2 linked regions of the Paraglaciecola psychrophila 170 genome follow. The protein of the gene in region 1 interacts with the protein of each later gene in a pairwise test. Links are inferred from orthologs where the notes say so. Each region holds a gene or a part of one and is shown on either strand. Other genes may lie near its edges.

Region 1 (3,331 bases):
GTCGATAAGTTCTTGGCTCATCAATTTTTGCCTAGGGTGAAAATCGGCTTCAGCGGTGATATTAGCGTAGCGGTTCCACGGACAAATAAGTTGACAATCATCACAGCCATAGACACGGTTGCCAATTAAAGCGCGATACTGTTCTGGAATAGCACCTTTTTGTTCTATGGTCAGGTATGAAATACAGCGCCTAGCGTCCACCACATAGGGTTCTACTATTGCTTGGGTGGGGCAGATGGTTATGCAGGCTTTGCAACTACCGCAGTTTTCTTCTACGGGCTGATCGACAGGCAAAGCTATATCAACAAATAACTCGCCTAAAAAAAACCAAGAACCCGCTTCTTTATTGATAGTAAGTGAATGCTTACCTGTCCAACCGATACCTGCTTTTTCAGCAATAGCGTGTTCAAGTACTGGGGCTGAATCAACAAAAGGCCGAAAATTGAGTTGTTCACATTCAGTTTTAATTTTTTCGCCAAGCTTTTTCAGACGACTACGCAACAGCTTGTGATAGTCACGGCCAAGGGCATAACGACTTATGTAAGCTTGCTTTTTGTTTTTGAGGGTATGAGCAAATTTCGCATTGGGAGGCAGGTAATCCATTCTTACACTGATAACGCGCATCGTACCGGGCATTAACTCAGCCGGTCGAGCTCTCTTCATACCGTGCTCTACCATGTAGTTCATTTCACCGGCATAGCCTTTATCCAACCACGATTGTAAGTGGGATTCGTGCTGCTCTAGGTTAACATCACAAATGCCCACTTGCTGAAAACCTAGCACTTTGCCCCAAGCCTTGATATTTTTAGCCAAAGACAACAATTCATAAGTGTTCAGAGATGACATTGACAAACCTGTTAACCGAGCAAGCAGAACTGATACTAGCACATAAAATTGTGAGTTCAGAACAAGTCAGAACGATTGAGCCCAAGGCAGCCCAGATTGCTGGATGTTCTATGTTTGAATTAATGCAACGAGCAGGCGAAGCTGCATTTAAAGCATTAAAGCAAGCATGGCCTAATGCAATGAATATTATAGTGGTTGCTGGTAACGGCAATAATGCAGGTGATGGTTATGTGTTGGCTAAACTTGCCAAACAGCAAGGTATCAATGTTGTGGTCATATGTGAGAAACCTGAGAGAGAATTAATAGGTGATGCAAAACAAGCACAACTAGAATGGCAGCAGCAGGGTGGAGAAACACAGCAGTTTGCTGAGCTGGATTATACGCAATTTGATGTGGTGGTGGATGCATTGTTAGGCACGGGAGTAACTGGCGAAGTCAAACCAGCATTTCAAGCCGTTATACAACAAATCAATCGAGCAAACATACCTGTTTTAAGCATTGATTTACCATCAGGGATGTTTGCTAACACAGGGCAAGCTCTGCCTCTATGTATCGATGCCGATGTGACGATTACATTTATCGCAACCAAACCGGGACTGGTTAGCGGTATTGGAAAAGAATTCTGTGGCAAGCTAATTTTTGCTGATTTAGGGGTAGGCAAAGAGTTTTTCGACATCGCGCGCAGTAGAGCACAATTAGTCGACTGGTCAATGTTACAATCATTGCAATCTAGGCCCGTGCATGGTCACAAAGGTTCTTTTGGGAAATTACTGTGCATAGGCGGTAACCAAGGTATGGCTGGGGCAATTCGACTCAGTGCCGAAGCAGCTTTGCGGTGTGGCGTAGGTTTAGTAAAAGTCTATTGCCATGAGTCTAGTAGCATCAGTATCTCTGCTGGTCGTCCAGAAATAATGCTGACCCACAAGGAGCTTGAGGCCGCGTTAGATTGGTGTAGCTGCATCGTTGTAGGACCAGGGTTAGGTCAAGATAATTGGGCACATCAGCAGTTTTCGAGTTTATTTGAGTACCTAAAACACCATCCAAAGCCACTGGTCATTGATGCTGATGGCCTAAATTTGTTAGCAGCTATGAAAGATAAAGCAGCTGTGCAGAATACTTTGGCACGTTTACCGGCACTAGTATTAACACCCCATCCAGGAGAAGCGAGTCGATTATTGAACTGCAATATTGCTAAAATTGAGAGTGATAGGTACCTATCTAGTCAACACATCGCACAAAAATATCAATCCGTTTGTGTTTTAAAAGGCGCAGGCACTATTATCCAAATGCAAGAGTTACATCAAGTGCGTGGATGCTTTGTATGCAAAGGTGGCAACCCCGGTATGGCAACCGCAGGTATGGGCGATTTGCTAACCGGTGTTGTTGGTGCTTTTTTGGCGCAAGGATTCACCTCACAAAAAGCAGCGGTATATGGGGTATGTGCTCATGCTGAAGCAGGAGACAGAGTTGCAATACAATATGGTCAACGTGGTATGATTGCTTCAGACTTACTGCAACCTTTACGAGCCATTGTTAACGGATTATGAGCATTTCTTTAATTAACCCTACCGCTGATTTACCCCGAACTAATTATGAGTTAGCAGATGAAGAGGCCACTGTTGCTTTGGCAAGAAAACTTGCTCAGAATTGTCATCAAGGTATGGTGATTTATCTTGAAGGCGATTTAGGCGCAGGTAAAACCACTTTTAGCCGAGGTTTTATTCAAGGACTAGGGCATATTGGTAATGTCAAAAGCCCTACCTATACATTGGTTGAACCCTATGAGATAGGAGACTGGCGTGTGTTTCACTTTGACCTATATCGTTTGTCTGATCCTGAAGAATTAGAGTTTATGGGCATTCGTGATTATTTCGATTCTGATTGTATTTGTTTGATTGAATGGCCAGACAGAGGTGCTGGCCTCTTGGCATCAGCCGATTTACACATTAGTATTGAGTACACGCAAACAGGACGCACATTATCAATGCAGGCAAAATCGGCAAAGGGCTTGAATTTACTTCAGCAATTAAACTAGAAAAATACTAATGCAAACGTTTTGGTCCAAACAACTTCATATACTATTAATCAGTTTTTTGCTGATAGCTTTGAGCACGCCAGTTTTTGCTAAAAATACAATCGAAGGACTACGCATTTGGCCTTCCCCAAATACCACTCGTCTAGTTTTCGATTTAGCTAATACCCCCGAATATAGCTACTTCACCTTAAACAACCCACAACGATTAGTCATAGACATAGAAAACACCCCAAAGAACTTTGATTTTAAAAAAGTGGCGAATGACAGTAAGTTGGTCAGAAAAGTACGATACAGCACGGCCAAAAATCCTAAAGCTGTTCGAGTCGTCATTGAGTTAAATAAAAAGATCGACAAGAACATATTTGCTTTACCCCCTACCGAGCCCTATGGCAATAGATTAGTAATTGTTCTAAACGCCCCTGAGTCTGCAACACAAAAAATTGTATTGAA
Region 2 (3,308 bases), 4.0 Mb from region 1 along the record:
ATGACTAAAATCGAATAACGACACTAATTGCCGACGCTGTATTTGCTGATATATTAAATTGTAACGCAGCATAGCAAATCCCTGCCCAGCTAATACTGCGTCGACTATAGTGACAGTAGAATCATCTACCTCTAGGGTTTTATTAAATTTAAGATCTTCAAGTTTATGTATTGCTAAAAATTTTCCCCAAGCATCACCTGTAACAGGACCATTTTCTTCTAATAGTGGTAATTTATACAAATCTTGTGGCGTCATACTAGACTGTATGAGGCTCGGATGACAAACCAGCACATATTTGTCTTTAAGAAACAAACGGCTTTCCAGTCCTGGGTAATGACCTTTGCCAAAACGAATAGCAAGATCGATATCTGTCCCTGCAAAATCCCGCACTTTATTACTTGGTTCGAGTCGAACCCTAATTTTAGGATACTGCTTCTGAAAAAACTGCAATCTTGGCACCAGCCATCTGAACGATAACGATTCGACCACCGTCACATTCAATACATCTGGATTTGTGTCTTCAGATAAAAGCGCGACACCTTTAATAAAGTTCTCAAAACCGGCTTGCACATAAGGTATTAGGCGTTTTCCATCTTCTGTTAAAAACACTTGTCGCGTGCCTCTCGTAAATAGCTGCACGCCTATGTGTGTTTCTAACGTCTTAATATGCTGACTTATAGCAGCTTGAGTCACAAATAGTTGCTCAGCGGCTTTTTTAAAACTTAAAGTCTGCGCTGCCACTAAAAAATAACGTAATGAGTTCAACGGCGGTAATTTTTTCAAGGTAATGTTCATAATTAAGTTTTTATTAAGTGTATATAAGTTTTCATCGTTTGTCTGGCACTGTGCATACTCCTATATTCATATCTCCAGCAACAGGAGAGACACAATGAATCAATCACACACCGGAAAAACTGGCATTATTGTAACTTTAACACTTGTATCAATATTACTTTTCACATCTAACAACAGTTTAGCTGAGCTTAATCAAATAGAAGAAATATATACACAAAAAGGATACCCATACGAAGGGCTAGTAGATCGTTCTGAACAAGTCACAATATTCTATATAGAGGGCACAGATAACATCGTTTGCCGGGTGGAAGTGTCACAAGGTGGTCAAATCTGGCAGGGTGAAGAGCGCAGCATAAGTGTAAATAAATTCACTCAAAAACCTTTACGTGCCTGCATGGATAGGGAAGATGCCAAGGTACTACTGGCGAATACTTTCTAAGTTTGTGCGAAAAACATGTATATATATGGAGGAAGTTGGGAATACCGTTAAAGGCATTCCCTATTTAATTACTATCCCCTTTGCCTAACAATCTCATACAAACATACGCCTGTAGCGACGGAGACATTCAGGCTTGAAACTGAACCTGCCATGGGTAATTTAATCAACTCGTCGCAATGCTCACGCGTTAGGCGACGCATCCCTTTACCTTCAGCCCCCATTACAAGTGCCATCGGACCTTTGAATTTGCAGTCGTAGATATCATTTTCTGCTTCACCAGCGGTGCCAACTATCCACACTCCGGCGTCTTGCAAGTCTCGTATCGTTCTAGCGAGGTTGGTGACTTGCACTAATGGAATAACATCAGCCGCACCACAAGCTACTTTTCGCACTACTGGCGTAAGAGCAGCAGATTTATCTTTTGGTACGACCACCGCGTCCACACCAGCAGCATCGGCTGTTCGCAAACATGCACCTAAGTTGTGAGGATCCGTCACACCATCCAAAATAAGCAAAAAGGGCAATTTACTTGACTCTACAATTGCAGCTAGATCATTTTCATTATATTGCTTAGCAGGTTTAACTTTTGCAACTACACCTTGATGTTGCCCTCCGTCTACTTTGTCATCTAATGTTTTTCGTTGACAAAATTGCACAGAAGTACCGAGGCTTCTTGCTTGACTAACAATATCGTGAATACTTTTGTCTTCTCGGCCTTTCAACACAAAGAGTTCAATTAAACGCTCAGGCTCGCGCAGAATAATTGATTCAAGCGCATGAATACCATATAACCATTCTTGTTGGGCCATATTAATTTTTCCCCTTTTTTGACGAACTTGTAGGCTTACTTCGAGACGACTTAGTTTTGGACGGTGTCCGGCCTTTTTTAGTCACTGGCTTTTTAGTCGTTTTAAAAGCAGTATCAGGTTTTGTTACTGCACCTTTTTTACTTGGCTCTGACTTTTTTGACCTAGTTGGTTTCCTACCCGCTGTTTTTCTAATATTTTTACCTGCAACGCCATCCAACACAAAATCTATTTTTCGTTCGTCTAAGTTGACTGAAGCGACTTTAACTTCAACAGGATCACCCAAGCGGTAAACCGTACCAAAACTCTCGCCAATTAAATGCTGTTTCACTTCATCGTAGCGGAAATAATCTTTTTCTAAAGACGTAATATGGACCAAACCATCAATGTGAAATTCAGACAAGCGCACAAAGAACCCAAAGTTGGTTACTGACGCAATAACGCCCTCAAATACGTCGCCGACATGGTCCAGCATAAATTCACATTTAAGCCAATCAGATACGTCTCTAGTGGCATCGTCAGCGCGGCGTTCTGTCATAGAACATTGCTCGCCTAAGCTCTCAACTTCATCCGCAGTATAGGCTTTTCCGCCTGATTTACTTTTACGCTGATGTTGTTTGTCAATTATACCTTTAAGAGCTCGATGAACCACCAAATCGGGGTAGCGGCGAATTGGTGAGGTAAAATGTGCGTAAGCTTCCAATGCCAAACCAAAATGACCAATGTTTTCATGATCGTATACTGCTTGTTTCATCGAGCGTAACAACATCGTTTGTATCAGTTCTTGGTCTGGCCTGCCCTGAATCTTTTCAATCACATCAGTGAAATCTTGCGGGGATACGTCACTACCAATTTTGTGAGTGATGCCGACCTCACCCAGATACGACAAAAATGCACCTAAACGGTCTGAATCGGGTTCATCGTGAACACGATACAAAGCTTCAGCTTTATTTTTGGTTAATGTTTGCGCAGCTGACACATTGGCTAGAATCATACACTCTTCAATCAGCTTGTGCGCATCGTTGCGTGTAACCGGCACAATATTATCAATTTTACGCTGAGCGTTGAATACAAATTTACTTTCTTGCGTTTCAAATTCAATCGCACCACGTTGCTTACGAGTCCGTTTCAAAGCGTGGTACATATCGTGTAAATTTTTCAGATGTGGTAGTTGCTCTGCATAACGTTTATGAAGTTCAGAATTACCTTGCGCTTTTGGTTCTTTTAACAAGTTCCACACTTTGGTGTAGGTTAATCTTGCCTTGGAG

What was found.
Region 2: the proteins of C427_RS01660 (region 1) and rlmB interact in binary tests that used the Escherichia coli proteins (3 or more experiments, as listed by UniProt). The link is inferred for Paraglaciecola psychrophila 170 from one-to-one orthologs.

What each region holds. Positions count from the first base shown.
Region 1 is NC_020514.1:390,079-393,409, reverse strand. What follows is about bases 117-3,116. They hold C427_RS01660 (bifunctional ADP-dependent NAD(P)H-hydrate dehydratase/NAD(P)H-hydrate epimerase), read left to right. Parts: upstream 117-839; coding sequence 840-2,393; downstream 2,394-3,116. Other genes in these bases: C427_RS01650 (N-acetylmuramoyl-L-alanine amidase), read left to right, coding at 2,892-3,116; tsaE (tRNA (adenosine(37)-N6)-threonylcarbamoyltransferase complex ATPase subunit type 1 TsaE), read left to right, coding at 2,390-2,881. Also shown: more of C427_RS01650, read left to right, coding at 3,117-3,331. UniProt on the Escherichia coli protein: Bifunctional enzyme that catalyzes the epimerization of the S- and R-forms of NAD(P)HX and the dehydration of the S-form of NAD(P)HX at the expense of ADP, which is converted to AMP.
Region 2 is NC_020514.1:4,369,389-4,372,696, forward strand. The notes cover bases 175-3,151. They hold rlmB (23S rRNA (guanosine(2251)-2'-O)-methyltransferase RlmB), read right to left. Parts: upstream 2,044-3,151; coding sequence 1,306-2,043; downstream 175-1,305. Other genes in these bases: C427_RS19100 (LysR substrate-binding domain-containing protein), read right to left, coding at 175-783; C427_RS19105 (hypothetical protein), read left to right, coding at 890-1,234; rnr (ribonuclease R), read right to left, coding at 2,045-3,151. In the rest of the region: more of C427_RS19100, read right to left, coding at 1-174; more of rnr, read right to left, coding at 3,152-3,308. UniProt on the Escherichia coli protein: Specifically methylates the ribose of guanosine 2251 in 23S rRNA.